DNA from 2 places in the Microbacterium sp. Ru50 genome. Region 2 is predicted to be linked to the other one. Evidence: predicted binding sites of a transcription regulator. Region 2 holds the regulator's gene; the other holds the start of a gene.
What was found. Region 2 encodes LexA, which represses DNA repair genes until DNA is damaged. Its sites were predicted from a motif close to TCGAACANNTGTTCGA; they were not measured.
Positions count from the first base shown of each region.

Region 1 (7,500 bases), 620 kb from region 2:
AGAGGTACAGCGCGTCCTGTTCGAGGTACCAGGCGAACACGGGCTCATCGAGCGACCCCGTGCGCAGCCCGTCGACGAAGCCGCACGCGTTGACGGCTGCGCGCAGCGGAGCCGCCTCGGCCCATACGCGCGCTGTCCACGACACCGACGAGACAGGCGACACCGGCGACGGGAGGTGCGGGCGCAGTTCGTGCAGGTGGTCGACGGGCCCGTTGCCGCGACCGACGCCGAGCGCCGCGCCGGCCGCGATCGCACCGGCCAGCCACGCCGTGGCGCGCGGGAGGGCGTCGGTCCAGTCGACGCCGCTCGCGCCGAGGGTCGCCATCGCCGACGACAGCGAGCATCCGGTGCCGTGCGTGTTGGTCGAGGCGATGCGCCGCCGGGCCACCTCTGCGGCGACGCCGTCCGGCGTCACGATCGCGTCGGGGCAGTCCTCGCCGGCGAGATGTCCGCCCTTGACCAGCACGATCGAGCCCGAGGCGCGGGCGAAGCGCAACGCCTGCGCGAGCGCATCCCGCCACGACCGCGCGACCGGCTCCTCCGTCAGGACGGCCAGCTCGGGGAGGTTGGGCGTCACGAGGGCGGCGCGCCGGCAGAGGTCGCGGATCGCAGCCTCCGCGGCGGGGTCGAGCAGGCGATCGCCGCTCGTGGCGACCATGACGGGGTCCAGCACGACGAGGTCGTGGCCGCGGCGAGCGAGCCAGTCGTCGACGACCGCGATGAGCGGCGCGGAGTGCAGCATCCCGATCTTGATGGCATCGATCTCGACGTCGTCGCCCACGGCGTCGAGCTGCGCGCGCAGGAACTCAGCCGGAGGCACGTGCACCGCCCGCACGCCGCGGGTGTTCTGCGCCACGAGCGCCGTCACGACGGCCATCCCGTAGCCGCCCATCGCGGCGATCGACTTCAGGTCGGCCTGGATGCCGGCGCCGCCCGAGGGGTCGGTGCCGGCGATGCTCAGCACCCGCGGCACCCGGGGCGCCGGTACCCCCGCGGTCACCGGTCGCCCCCGCGGGCGAAGGCACGGGCCGCGGCGGCGGGATCTGCGGCGCCACAGATCGCCGACACGACGGCGACCCCGGCCGCGCCCGCGCGGCGAAGCGGAACGACGTCCTCGGCGACGACGCCGCCGATCGCGACGCACGCGAGCGGCGTGGCCGCGGCGCGTTCGGCGAATCCGTCGATGCCGAGGGCCGGCGGGTGATCGGCCTTCGTGGAGGTCGGCCGGATCACACCGACACCGAGATAATCGAGGGTTCCGTGCGGCATCGCGTGGGCGGCTTGCAGATGCGCCGCCGTGTTCGCCGTCCACCCGATGACGGCGCCCGTCCCGAGCAGCCTGCGCGCGGTCGTGGGTGGGATGTCGTTCTGACCGAGATGCACGCCGTCCACGCGGGCACCCGCATCGATGGCGGCGAGGGCGACGTCGACCCGGTCGTCGATGAGCAGGGGGACCCGTCCGGCGATCACCTCCGACAGCACCCGAGCGCGGCGGACGAGCTCCGCCGCGCTCACTCTCTTGTCGCGCAGCTGCACGACGGTCACGCCCCCGTCGATCGCGGCGTCGACGATCGACGGCAGCGCGTCGGCATCGAGCCGGTCATCGGTGACGAGGTGCAGAGCGAGGTCGACCCGGCGGGTCACCGCGTCGCCTCCGCGCTCGCGAGGTGCGCCTCGACCCGGGACCCGTCGAGGTCCTCGGGGCTCAGCGCCGCGAGCGCGTCGAGGAACGCGACGGCGAACGAACCGAGGCCGGACGAGACGGATGCCGCGGCCTCGGCCGCGTGCTTGTGCACGACCGACGCGGCGATCGCCGCCGAGAACGGCTCGACGACGCCGAGGAAGGCCGCCATCGTCGCGCCCAGCGAACAGCCCCCGCCGGTGACCCGGGTCAGCAGGGGATCTCCCCCGCGCACCCGCGCGACCCGCTCGCCGTCGGTGATGAGATCGACCTCTCCCGACACCGCGACCACCGTCCCGGTCCGGCGCGCGAGGTCGACAGCCGCCGCGTGCACCGAGTCCGGGTCGTCGACGCTGTCGACGCCCCGTCCGCCGGAACCGCCGCCGGCGACCGCCGCGACCTCCGAGGCATTGCCCCGGATGATCGCGGGTCGAGCGGCGACGAGCTCCGCCGCGAGAGCGGTGCGGATCGGCAGCATCCCGACCGCGACAGGGTCCAGCACCCAGCGCCGCGTCGCCGCCACGATCTCACGGGCGCTGGCCTGCTGCTGGGGATTAGGGGTGCCGAGGTTGATCAGCACACCGTCGGCGATTCCGGCGAAGATCCCCGCTTCACCGGCGATGTCGACCATGGCAGGACTCGCCCCGAGCGCGAGCAGCGCATTCGCGGTGAACCCGGTGACGACGGCGTTGGTCACGCAGTGGGTGAGCGGAACGGCATCCCGCAGCGCTCGGAGCGCCGCTTCCGGTCCTCGGACGGTGGGCACGACATCGCGCATTTCGACATCCCTTCGCCAGCATTGCACTGGAGCAGGTTCGACGGGTCTGATCTCAGCTCGCGGTCGCGGGCACCCCGTGTCGGGACACGACCATAGCAGGCCGGTTTGCACCCTCTGGACCGCGATGCTTTTCTCCCGGTCCCCGAAGCGCGTAGGTTGCGAGTGAGCGCGCTTCACGGGCCGGCGCGCGAGGGGGTGGGGCCGTGCTGACAGCAGGCGTCGCACTGGTCTGCGCGTGTCTGGCGACCATCGCCGGACTCGTCGGGGTGCTCGCCCTGCGGCCGAGCTGGCGACGCCGCGGTGGACTGCTGCGCTTCGGCATCGTGGGCGCGCTGTCGGCGACGGCGGCGAGCCTGCTGTACCTCGTGCACACGAAGACCGGCGACGCCGCGACCCTCGTCATCAGCGACATCGCCATGGTTCTGGCCCCCGGTCTGGTCTTCGCCGGGCTGGGCTCATTGAGCGGCGGGGTTCTCGCCCGTGCCGGGGTCGCCCTTTCGCTCGCCGCCGTGGTCGGAGTCGTGTCCACGACGGTCGGGATGCCGGCGTCCCTCGCGGTGAAGGTCGTGGTCGTGGCTGCCGCCTGCGGGCTGACCAGCGCCGCGGCGATGCAGCCGGCCATCGCCGCGAGACGCGGGTCCCGGCTGCTCGCGGTGACCATGGCCGCGTACGGGGTCTTCTCCCTGTGCCGCGCCGTCGTCGGGCTCACCGCCGGGTGGGATTCGCCCCTCTACCGCTCGGCGCTGTCGGTCGTGCCCACGACTGTCGCCGGCGCTGCGCTCGTGCTCCTCAGCGGGATCGCGCTGCTGATGATCCTGTCGGACCGGAGCGCGGCGCTGGCCACGCAGCGCGAGCGCGCCGCCGGGAGGCTCGACCTCGAGCTCGGCCCGACATGGTCGGTCGGCCTGAGTTCGTTCGGCATCGTGCGCGCCGCGCTCGGCCCCGCCCGCGCGGATCGGATGAAAGACGACTTGATCGCCGCGGCACGGACGCTCGATCCGGATGCGGTCGTCGACGCGACGCGGACGGGAACGCGCGTGCGCATCGACGACGACCAGGCTGCCGTCGAGGAGGCGCTCCACGACCGCCTGATCGCTGCCGGGTGGACGCCGGGAGAGGTCAACCTGGTGTCGATCGAGGCAGCGGCGAGCGACGAGGCCGCGGCTGCGGTCGGCGACGGGGCCGGGGCCGGGGCCCGATGACCCCGTCCGCAACCCCCGTTCCTCGATTTCACGCCACCGCCGGCCGCGCGTAGAGTCTGGCCATGGAAGCCGAACTGCAGACCGACATCGTCGTCCGTCCGGTGCGGGATGTCGACGCCGAAGCCCTCGGGCGCGTGCACGCCACCTGCTGGCACGAGACGTACGACCACCTCATCAGCACCGCCGCGCTCCAGAGCGTGTCGCCGCGACGTCTCGCCGAGCTGTGGACACACTGGGCCGCACAGGGAGAGGACTTCCGGATGCACGCCGCGCTCGTCCGCGGCGAGATCGTCGGTTTCGTGGGGTCGGGCCCGGCTCGCGATCGCGACGCCCCTCGGATGCGCGAGCTCTACTTCATCTACCTCCTCGACGCGTGGCACGGCACCGGCATCGGCCAGCGCCTCTTCGACGCCGCCGTCGAGAAGGACGAGGGCGTCTACCTGTGGGTCGCGGAGGACAACCCCCGCGCGCACCGCTTCTACGAGCGCAACGGCTTCACGCTCGACGGGCAGACGCACACCGAGCCGTTCCTCGGCGAAACGCTGACCGAGGTCCGTTTCGTCCGCTGAGTCGGAGTTCGCCCCGCTCGGCTAGGTCGCGAGGCTTCGGCGAGCTGACTCGCCTCGACTGGCTATTCGGCCTCGGCTAGCGGCCTCGGCTGCTCGGCGTCGGCTGTTCGGCGTGACCGGCGCCCCTCCTCCCCCGTCGAGCTCAGTAGCGAGTTACCAACATTCGAACTTACGTTCGATTCGAATGTCGTACCCCACTGTCATGATGGGAACATGACAGCGAATGGCCTGGGTGGCGAAGTGGGACGCGAAACCCCCGTGCCATCGCAGGCGCTCGCTTTCTCGCGGTATGCCGAGGCGCTCGAGCTCTCCCACGCCGCCGACGTCGCCCGCACCCGAGCGCTGGCCGATCTGGGCCACGCCGCGCTGCACGACGCGCGCCGTGATGGGGTTCGTGGGATGGCGTCGGACATGGAGCTGCGCTCGGTCGCAGCCGAAGCAGCGGGGATGGCGCGGCTGACGGATCGTCGCCTGCAGGGTGAGATCGACCACGCGATGACGGCCATCGATGACTACCCCGCGGTGTTCGACGCGTGGGTGCAGCGGCGGATCGAACGCGGCCACGTCGATGTGGTCGTGCGGGTCGGCGCGGGGGTGCCGGACGAGGTGCGGTCGGCGTACGCGGAGGCCGCGATCGCTGTGTGTGAGCGGGATGTGCCGTCGCGGGTGCGAGGCACGCTGGAAGCTCTCGCGGCCCGGCTTCACCCGCAGGCGTTCACCGAACGCCACAAGACCGCGGCAGCGGAGCGGTGCGTGCGGGTGTTCCACGGGACGGACGGGATGTCGAACCTCGTCGCGAACCTTCCGACGGTCATCGCCGCGGGGATGCTCGACCGGCTCACGCAGATGGGGCAGTCCGTCAAGGACGCCCGGTCGGCGGGCGCTGGTGGCGCCGGGGCGGGTCGCGAGGATGTTGCCGGGGCGGAGGAGCCCGCCGATACGCGGACGATGGATCAGCTGCGGGCCGACATCCTCGGAGACCTCGTCCTCGGCGGCGCGCCCGTCGTCGACCCCACTTATGGGACCGACCGGGCCGGTGGGCTCGGGGCGATCCGCGCACGCGTGCAAGTCGCCGTCACGGCGGAGACGCTGATGGGCAAGGACGAGAACCCCGCCGAAGCCGTGGGCGCGGGGCTTGTCGATGCCGGCACGGCGCGTGAGCTCGCCGGGCGGGTGTCGGAGTGGGACCGACTCTTCATCGACCCCGTCACCCGCACCCCGGTCGAGATCGACACGTACCGGCCCACCGCGTCGATGAAGAAACTCCTCATGGCCCGTGACCAGCACTGCCGTTTCCCGGGATGCCGCCGTGCCGCGATCCGGTGCGAACTGGATCACACCATCGATCACGCCCTGGGCGGGCACACCCACATCTTCAACCTCGCCCACCTCTGCCAGCGGCATCATTCGATGAAGCAGTTCACGAAGTGGGAGGTCAGGCAGGTCGGCGGTGGAGTCCTGGAATGGACCTCACCCCTCGGTCGGTTGTACCGCGAAGACGTCCCCATACCGGCGGTGTGCTTCACGATCGACACCGCCGATCCGCCACCGGATGCCGGAACCGGCGGACCACCGCAGGATGACGCGGCTCCCTTCTGACGGCGGCCGAGACGGTCAGGGCTGCGACACCGCGCGGCATCCGCGCGCGTCAACGGGTGATGGTCGTGCCGAACAATCGTGCGATCGGTACGAGGACAGCGGGGCGAGCGGCGACGCACGCGCCGACGATGACGCCGAGCGACAGCACGAAGAGCCAGAACCCGGTCCAGTTGTCGGCGTACGCCGCCGGGTCGGCCGACCCTTGCGCGGCATACATGTGATTGAGGTTGCGAAGCGCTCCCGTGGCCAGGACGAGAGCGACATGGGTCACGATGAAGACGACGAAGAAGAGCATCACGAGCACGTGCAGGCGTCGCGCCCACTCGATCGGATACAGACGGTTGAGCCTCCCGTCACCACGCGGCCAGACGGTGCTGAGGCGCGCACCGGTGGCGACCGCGAGCGGAGCAGCGACGAACACCGTCGTGGCGTAGGCGAGCTGCTGCAGGCTGTTGTAGTTGACCCAGCCGTTCTCCGTCGGCCAATCGAGCGACACGTATTGCAACGCCGCCGACACCGCGTTCGGCACGACCTCCCAGCTCGTCGGCACGATGCGCATCCACTGTCCGGTCGCGAAGAGCAGGACGACGAACACGATGCCGTTGCCGATCCAGATGACGTCGAGCGCCTGGTGGAACCAGATCGTGAGGCTCGTCCGGCGCTTCGGCCTGCCCCGCGGCGACCAGAACACCCTCGGACGTTTCTCCTTCCGCGCCTGCAGACCCGTGCGGATGATCAGCACCATCAGGAAGGCGTTGAAGAAGTGCTGCCAGGCGAGCCACGGCGGAATCCCGACCGGCGCCCCCGCCGGCAGCGGGTATGCGCCCGGGTACCGCTCGACGAACCCACGCATCGCATCGAGGCTCAGCGCCCAGCGGGCGAACGCGACGGCTCCCGCGGCCGCGAGCACCAGTGCGACGCCGGCGGCCATGATCACCGTCACCCGCCGGCGTGCGGCGGCCCCGCGTTCGACCAACACCGCGGCGGGTCAGCGGTGGCGGAACTCGGGGGCGCGCTTCTCGGCGAAGGCGGCCATGCCTTCCTTCTGGTCGTCGAGCGCGAACAACGACGCGAAGAGCGTGCGCTCGAGGCGGAGGCCCTCGGCCGCGGTCGTCTCCTGCGAGGCGCGCAACGCCTGCTTGGCGGCATAGGCGACGGGAAGCGAGCGCGATGCGATCCGTTCGGCGACGGCACCGGCTTCCTCGAGCAGCTGCGCCGCCGGAACCACACGAGATACGAGTCCGGCGCGCTCCGCCTCCTCCGCCGGCATCCGACGTCCGGTCAGCACGAGCTCCGCGGCCTTGTAGTAGCCGACGGCGCGCGTCAGCCGCTGCGTCCCGCCGATGCCCGGAATGACGCCGAGATCTATCTCGGGCTGCCCGAACACCGCGGTGTCGGCGGCCAGCACGATGTCGCACATCATCGCCAGCTCGCACCCGCCGCCGAGCGCGAACCCGGCAACCGCCGCGACGACAGGGGTACGCACCCGCGCGAAGTCCTCCAGCGCCGCGAAAGGGTTCTCCATGGACATGTCGCGGGCGCTCTTGCCCGCCATCTCCTTGATGTCCGCACCCGCCGCGAACGCCCGCTCCGAGCCGGTCACGACGATCGCGCCGATCGCCTCGTCGCGGTCGAACGCCATGGCCGCGTCGGCGAGTTCGGCGACGAGCG
Region 1 is NZ_PQSV01000001.1:1,535,241-1,542,740, forward strand. Features, by position in the region: gene C3481_RS07215 (bifunctional hydroxymethylpyrimidine kinase/phosphomethylpyrimidine kinase) at 1-964, opposite strand, end outside; gene thiE (thiamine phosphate synthase) at 997-1,644, opposite strand; gene thiM (hydroxyethylthiazole kinase) at 1,641-2,459, opposite strand; TPP riboswitch at 2,450-2,546, opposite strand; gene C3481_RS07225 (hypothetical protein) at 2,663-3,661, shown strand; gene C3481_RS07230 (GNAT family N-acetyltransferase) at 3,724-4,230, shown strand; gene C3481_RS07235 (HNH endonuclease signature motif containing protein) at 4,444-5,829, shown strand; gene C3481_RS07240 (cytochrome b/b6 domain-containing protein) at 5,879-6,808, opposite strand; gene C3481_RS07245 (enoyl-CoA hydratase-related protein) at 6,818-7,500, opposite strand, start outside.
Region 1: a site for LexA is predicted at 4,394-4,409, ahead of C3481_RS07235 (HNH endonuclease signature motif containing protein). Genes of this name have one in related genera too.

Region 2 (7,500 bases):
GAAGAGAGTTATGACGCATATCACCACCCCCGACGGCGACGACGACATCGCGGTGGACCCGGTCGAGCGCGTGCTCGCGAGCGCGGAGACGCGTTCGTCGATCCGCGTCTTCGGCGGCGCCCAGGCGCTGCAGGACGAGGCGACCGTCGCGTACGGAGACACCGACGGCGACCAGTGGGACCGCGAGGAGCGTGCCGCGCTGCGTCGCGTCCCCGGCCTGTCCACCGAGCTCGAGGATGTCACCGAGGTCGAGTACCGCCAGCTGCGACTCGAGAACGTCGTGCTCGTCGGCGTCTACCCCCAGGGGGCGCAGGAGGACGCGGAGAACTCGCTGCGCGAGCTCGCGGCGCTGGCCGAGACCGCCGGCGCGGTCGTGCTCGACGGCGTGCTCCAGCGGCGGCCGCATCCGGACCCCGCGACCTACATCGGACGCGGCAAGGCCGCCGAGCTGCGCGACCTCGTCGCCGCGGTCGGAGCCGACACCGTGATCGCCGACACTGAGCTGGCGCCGAGTCAGCGGCGTGCCCTCGAGGACGTCGCGAAGGTCAAGGTCATCGACCGCACGACGGTCATCCTCGACATCTTCAGCCAGCACGCGAAGAGCCGTGAGGGCAAGGCCCAGGTCGAGCTCGCCCAGCTCGAGTACCTGCTCCCGCGCCTGCGAGGCTGGGGTGAGTCGATGAGCCGTCAGGCCGGTGGCCAGGTCGGCGCCGGCGGCGCGGGCATGGGCTCGCGCGGACCGGGTGAGACGAAGATCGAGCTCGACCGTCGCCGCATCCGCACCCGTATGGCGCAGCTGCGCAAGCAGATCCGCGAGTTCGCGCCGTCGCGCGAGGCCAAGCGGGCGGAGCGCCGGCGCAACACAATCCCCTCGGTCGCGATCGCCGGCTACACCAACGCCGGCAAGTCGAGCCTGCTCAACCGGCTGACGAGCGCCGGCGTCCTCGTCGAGAACGCCCTGTTCGCGACGCTGGATGCCACCGTGCGCCGGGCCGAGGCCGCCGACGGCCGCGTCTTCACGCTCACCGACACCGTCGGCTTCGTGCGCAATCTGCCTCATCAGCTCGTCGAGGCCTTCCGGTCGACGCTCGAGGAGGTGTCGGGTGCGGACGTCATCGTGCACGTCGTGGACGGGTCGCATCCCGATCCTGCGGCACAGCTCGCGACCGTCCGCGATGTGATGGGCGACGTGGGCGCTCGTGCGACGCGCGAGCTCGTCGTGTTCAACAAGGCCGACCTCGTCGACGACGATGCTCGGCTGCTGCTGCGCGGGCTCGAGCCGACGGCGCACTTCGTGTCCTCGCGCACCGGCGAGGGCATCGATGAGCTCCGCGCCGCCATCGAGGACGCGCTGCCCCTGCCGGCCGTCGAGGTGCGCGCGCTCGTGCCGTACGACCGCGGCGACCTGATCTCGGCCGTGCACGAGAGCGGCCACATCGTCGCGACGTCGCACGAGCAGGACGGGACCGCCGTGCACGCGCATGTCTCGGAGCGTCTCGCGGCCGAGCTTGCGCCCTACGCCGTCTGAATCGGCGCGCGGCGATACACCTGCACGATCGGTGGTGCCGGTGAGTCCTCCGCGCGCGTGGAAGGCCTCACCAACACCACCGGCCTGACGGATGTATCAGCACCGGCCGTCGCGGGGCTCAATCGAGCGCGAGCGGTGCGACGCCGGGGGTGTCGAAGCCGAAGACCCGGCCGAGGAACGCCAGCTCGGTCTCGAGCGCGTTCACGATCGTCTCGGTGCGCCGGAACCCGTGTCCCTCGCCCGCGTATAGCACGTAGGCGTGGGGCACACCGTGCGCCACGAGCGCGTCGCGGATGGCCTCGGCCTGCGCCGGCGGCACGACGGCGTCCTCGTCGCCCTGCAGGAGCAGCAGCGGCACCCGGAACCGCTCGGGTCGGCTCAGCGGCGATCGCTCGATGTAGACCGGCTCGGCTTCGGGGAGGGGGCCGATGAGACCGTCGAGGTACCGCGCCTCGAAGTCGTGCGTCTCGGCGGCCAGAGCACGCGCATCGCCGACACCGTAGCGCGAGACGCCCGCCCCGAAGACATCCGTTCCGACGAGCGCCGCGAGCACGGTCCAGCCGCCGGCGGATCCTCCCTCGATCGCCAGCCGTGACGGATCCGCGAGACCCTCGTCGGCGAGACCGCGTGCGGCCGCGGCGACGTCGTCGACGTCGACGACACCCCACTGTCCCTTCAGCCGTTCGCGGTAGGAACGGCCGTATCCCGTCGAACCGCCGTAGTTGACGTCGAGGACGCCGATGCCGCGGCTCGTGAAGTAGGCCACCTTGCTGTCGGCTGCGCCGCCCACGTGCGAGGTCGGCCCGCCGTGCACCCAGACCAGGTACGGGGGCAGTTCGTCGGCCGGCGCGGTGACGTCGGGGTTGGTCGGCGGGTAGGCGAAGGCATGCACCAGGCCGTGCGGGCCCTCCGTCGTCAGCTGCCGGGCGTGCGGGATCCACGATGCGTCGACGTCCGGAGCACCGCCGCGGACCGCGCTCGTCTCGCCGGTGTCCAGGTCGACGAGCCACAGGCCCGCCCCTCCCGGCATCGCCCCGCTGACGAGGGCGCGGCTGCCGCGGACGTCTTCGATCTGCACGCGTGCGGTGGCGGGGAAGGGAAGCGGGATGGCGCCGCCGTCGCGGTCCACGATCACGAGCTGGTCCGATCCGTGGGTGCGCACGGCCACCAGGCGGCCGTCATCGAGCGGCGCGTACCAGCGGGTGCCGAGCACCCACAGGCCACCACCCGTGTCGGCGTCGGCGGGCGAGACGGCCGTGGGCGGGGCGTCGGTCGCGGGGTCGACGCGGTAGACATTCCAGCGTCCGGTCGGCTCGTCGGCGAAGAACAGCGCGCCGTCGTCGGTCCACTCGGGCTGCAGCGCGGCGGTGGCGCCGCCCGCGACGTCACGGATGCCGCGGGGGGCGTCCAGGTCGGCGACGCGGATGCGCGTGCGGTCCCAGGGCATGTCGGGGTGATCCCAGGCCACCCAGGCGAGGCGCGAGCCATCGGGCGACAGCGCCGGCTGGGCGACGAAGTCGCTACCGCCGGCGAGCTCGGTCACGCTCGAGGCGTCGGGAACCTCGGCGCTGTCAGCGCGCTCGATGCGGACGATGTGGCGCTCGGGCGTGCCGCCGGGACGTTCGCGTTCGCGAACCGCGAGAAGGACGCCGCGCTGCCAGCGGAGGCCCCCGTAGTGCGTGCCGGTCTCCTCCGGAGTGAGCGGTCGGGGATCGCCGCCCGGGCGAAGGCTCCGGATGCGCTGGTCGGACTTGTCGACGAAGAACAGCTCGCCGTCATCCGACACCGTCCAGGCTCCGCCGCCGTACTCGTGCACGCGCGACCGGGCGTTCCAGGGTGCGGGGAGGACGACCTGCACGGTGCCATCGCCGCGGCGGCGCATGACCGCGACGCGACCGGCCTCGTCGGGCAGCGACTCGCCCCACCAGATCTCATCACCCACGAAGCTCGCGCCGTCGAGGCGCAATGATGACGCGCTGGCCCATGCCGCCGTCAGGGGAGAGGGCCAGGAACCATAGGGAAGCTGCTGCGACATACAGCCACGCTACGCGAGGCCTGGCTTCCCGACCTCGACCGGGGAGACGGTGGGGAGCGGATGCCGTCCCGGGGCGCCTCAGACCGTGCGCAGAACCGCCACGACCTTGCCGAGCACCGTCGCGTCGTCGCCGAGGATCGGCTCGAACGCCGAGTTGCGGGGGAGGAGCCACGTGTGGCCGTCGCGCTGGCGGAGCGTCTTCACCGTCGCCTCGCCGTCGAGCATGGCCGCGACGATCTCGCCGTTGTCGGCGGTTGCCTGCGCCCGCACGACGACCCAGTCGCCGTCGCAGATGGCCGCGTCGATCATCGAGTCGCCGACGACCTTGAGCATGAACAGCTCGCCCTTGCCGACGAGCTGGCGCGGCAGCGGGAAGATCTCCTCGACCTGCTGGTCGGCGGTGATCGGCACGCCCGCCGCGATGCGGCCCACGAGCGGCACGAGGGCGGCGTCGCCGAGGGCGGGCGCGGCGTCGGCCGGGTTCTCGCCGGCGGTGCCCGGGAGATCGATGAGCACCTCCATCGCGCGGGTCTTGCCGGGGTCGCGCCGCAGGTAGCCGCTGAGCTCGAGCTGGTTCAGCTGGTGGGTGACGCTGGACAGCGACTTGAGGCCGACCGCGTCGCCGATCTCGCGCATGCTCGGCGGGTAGCCGTTGCGGGCGATCGCGTTCTGGATCACCTCGAGGATCGCGAGCTGCTTGTCGCTCAGATTCTTGCGTCGTCGCGTCTGCGGCTTCTCGCTCATACCGCCGGTCTCCTGTCGTCGCGCCCCGTCCCCGACCCGATGTCGGAGGTTCATGGTGGGCTCTCGCTGTCGAAAAGGTAGCCCGATACGACGGCGACATCGCGGAACGCTCCGCGTGTCTCTTCGATCGGTCTCCGATTTCGGTGGGTGGTTGACACCACACAATATCGAAGATACGTTCGGAACCGAAGTTCGCACCCGTCTCTCCCGGCCGAGAGGCGGGGGCGAATCTTCCTACCGCTCCCGAGGAGATGCCATGACCACGATCGATGCCCGCTTCGCACCGGCCCCCCGCACCCGCCTGCGTCTGACGCGCCGCGGACGCCGCGTCGTCGCCACGATCGCCGCCCTTCCGGCGGTCGTCGCCATCACGGCAGCCGTGCTCTCGGGGGGAGGCGCGCTCGCCTCGAGCGAGGTCGGCGCCCCCGCCGGCTCGTTCACGACCGTGACCGTGATGTCCGGCGAATCGCTCTGGTCCATCGCCGAAGAGGTGGCGCCCGCCGCCGACCCCCGCGATGTCGTCGATGCGATCATCCGGCTGAACGCTCTCGGCTCGGGCCAGCTCGAGGCCGGCCAGACGCTTGCGATCCCGGCCGAGTACGCCGCGAGCTGACACCGGCGGCAACAGTGGCGCGCGCGGCCTAGCATGGGTGGGATGAGCCCGAGTCTGGATGATCTGCCCCTCAGAGACGATCTGCGAGGCCTCACCCCGTACGGCGCCCCGCAGGCGCCCCTTCCGGTCGCGCTGAACGTCAACGAGAACACGCATCCCGTTCCCGAAGAGGTCGCCGACGACATCCTGGATGCCGTAGCCCGCGCCCTGCGCGACGTCAACCGCTATCCCGACCGCGAGTTCACCCACCTCCGCGAGTCGTTCGCCGAGTACCTCGGCCACGGCCTGACCCCCGATCGCATCTGGGCAGCGAACGGATCGAACGAGGTCCTGCAGCACCTCCTCCAGGCCTTCGGAGGCCCGGGACGCACCGCGATGGGCTTCGGTCCGACCTACTCGATGTACCCCCTGCTGACGCGCGCGACCGGCGCCCAGTACGTCACGGGGACACGTGGACCCGACTTCACGCTCGATCCCGCCTCCGCCGCAGCCCAGGTCGCCGAGCTCCGCCCGGACGTCGTCTTCCTGTGTGCGCCCAACAACCCCACCGGCACACCCCTCGGGCTCGACGTCATCGAGGCGGTGTACGGGGCCACCGACGGCATCGTGATCGTCGACGAGGCCTACCAGGAGTTCGCGCCGCGCGAAAGCTCCTCCGCTCTGACGCTTCTCGGTGAGCGCAACCGGCTCGTCGTGTCGCGCACGATGAGCAAGGCCTTCGCCTTCGCCGGCGCCCGCGTCGGCTACCTCGCCGCCGACCCCACGCTCATCGACGCGCTCCGGCTCGTCCGACTGCCGTACCACTTGAGCGCGCTGACGCAGGCGGCGGCGACAGCCGCCCTCTCCCACTCGACGACGATGCTCCGGATGGTCGACGAGATCGTCGCGCAGCGCGACCGGATGTCGGCGACGCTCGACGCCCTCGGCTATCACGCGTACGAGAGCTGGACGAACTTCGTGCTGTTCGACGGCGTCGACGACCCGCGGGCGACCTGGCAGGCTCTGTACGACCGCGGCATCCTCGTCCGCGACGTGGGCATCCCGCACAGCCTGCGTGTGAGCGCCGGCACGGAAGACGAGACGACCGCGTTCCTCGAAGCACTGGCCTCGATAGACTCGGAGGCATGACCAGCCCCCGAACGGCCAGCATCCGTCGCGCCACGAGCGAGTCGAGCGTCGAGCTCGAGCTCAACCTCGACGGCACCGGGATCAGCACGATCGAGACGACCGTGCCGTTCTTCGACCACCTGCTGACGGCGTTCGCGAAGCACTCGCTCACCGACCTGACCGTGCGCGCGACGGGCGATACGCACATCGACGCGCACCACACGGTGGAGGATGTGGCGATCGTGCTCGGACAGGCGCTGCGTTCCGCGCTGGGCGACAAGTCGGGCATCTCCCGCTACGGTGATGCACTCGTGCCCCTCGACGAGGCGCTCGCGCAGGCGGTCGTCGACATCTCGGGGCGTCCGTACCTCGTGCACTCGGGGGAGCCGGACGGTTACGAGTTCCACCTCGTCGGCGGGCACTTCACCGGTTCGCTCGTGCGACACACGTTCGAGGCCATCGCGTTCAACGCCGGGCTGACGGTGCACGTCCGCGTCCTCGGCGGACGTGATCCGCACCACATCGCCGAAGCGGAGTACAAGGCGTTCGCCCGAGCTTTCCGGCAGGCGAAGGCGCTCGATCCGCTCGTGCACGGCATCCCCAGCACGAAGGGCGCCCTATGACCGAGGGTGACCGGACCGAACGCGCGCCGCTCGTCGCCGTGCTCGACTACGGGTCGGGCAACGTCCACTCGGCGGTCAAGGCTCTTTCCGCCGCGGGGGCAGATGCGCGGTTGACGTCGGACCGCGGCCTCATCCGCGACGCCGACGGGCTTCTCGTTCCGGGAGTCGGTGCTTTCAGCGCCGTCATGGCCGCCCTGCGCGAGAGCCGCGGCGACGAGATCATCGAGCGGCGCCTGGCCGGGGGACGTCCGGTGCTGGGCATCTGCGTCGGGATGCAGATCATGTTCGGCAACGGCGTGGAGCGCGGCGATGACACCGAGGGGCTCGGACAGTGGCCGGGCACCGTCACCGAGCTGCAGGCGCCCGTGCTGCCCCACATGGGCTGGAACACCGTCCGTGCCGGGGCGGGGTCGACGCTGTTCGACGGGCTGGAGGACGAGCGCTTCTACTTCGTGCACTCCTACGGCGCCCAGGACTGGAGCCTCGAGGTCATGAAGCCCTTCGCCGAGCCCGTGCTGACGTGGTGCGACTACGGCGCACCGTTCCTCGCCGCGGTCGAGAACGGGCCGCTGTCTGCGACGCAGTTCCACCCCGAGAAGTCGGGGGCCGCCGGCATCCGTCTCCTCGCCAATTGGATCGGCGCCCTGCCGCGCCACTAGTCTCCCTCTGGTGCGCTCGCGTGGACGAGCGCGCATCCCGACCCACCCCTGGAATGTGATGAACGACTTCGCGTCCACCCCCGAACTGATCCTCCTGCCCGCGGTCGACGTCGCCGACGGGAAGGCCGTGCGCCTGACCCAGGGCGAAGCCGGCAGCGAGACGACCTATGGCGACCCCGTCGACGCGGCCC
Region 2 is NZ_PQSV01000001.1:910,986-918,485, reverse strand. Features, by position in the region: gene hflX (GTPase HflX) at 11-1,528, shown strand; gene C3481_RS04385 (prolyl oligopeptidase family serine peptidase) at 1,647-3,563, opposite strand; gene lexA (transcriptional repressor LexA) at 3,642-4,307, opposite strand; gene C3481_RS04375 (LysM peptidoglycan-binding domain-containing protein) at 4,564-4,920, shown strand; gene C3481_RS04370 (histidinol-phosphate transaminase) at 4,963-6,048, shown strand; gene hisB (imidazoleglycerol-phosphate dehydratase HisB) at 6,045-6,650, shown strand; gene hisH (imidazole glycerol phosphate synthase subunit HisH) at 6,647-7,309, shown strand; gene priA (bifunctional 1-(5-phosphoribosyl)-5-((5-phosphoribosylamino)methylideneamino)imidazole-4-carboxamide isomerase/phosphoribosylanthranilate isomerase PriA) at 7,368-7,500, shown strand, end outside.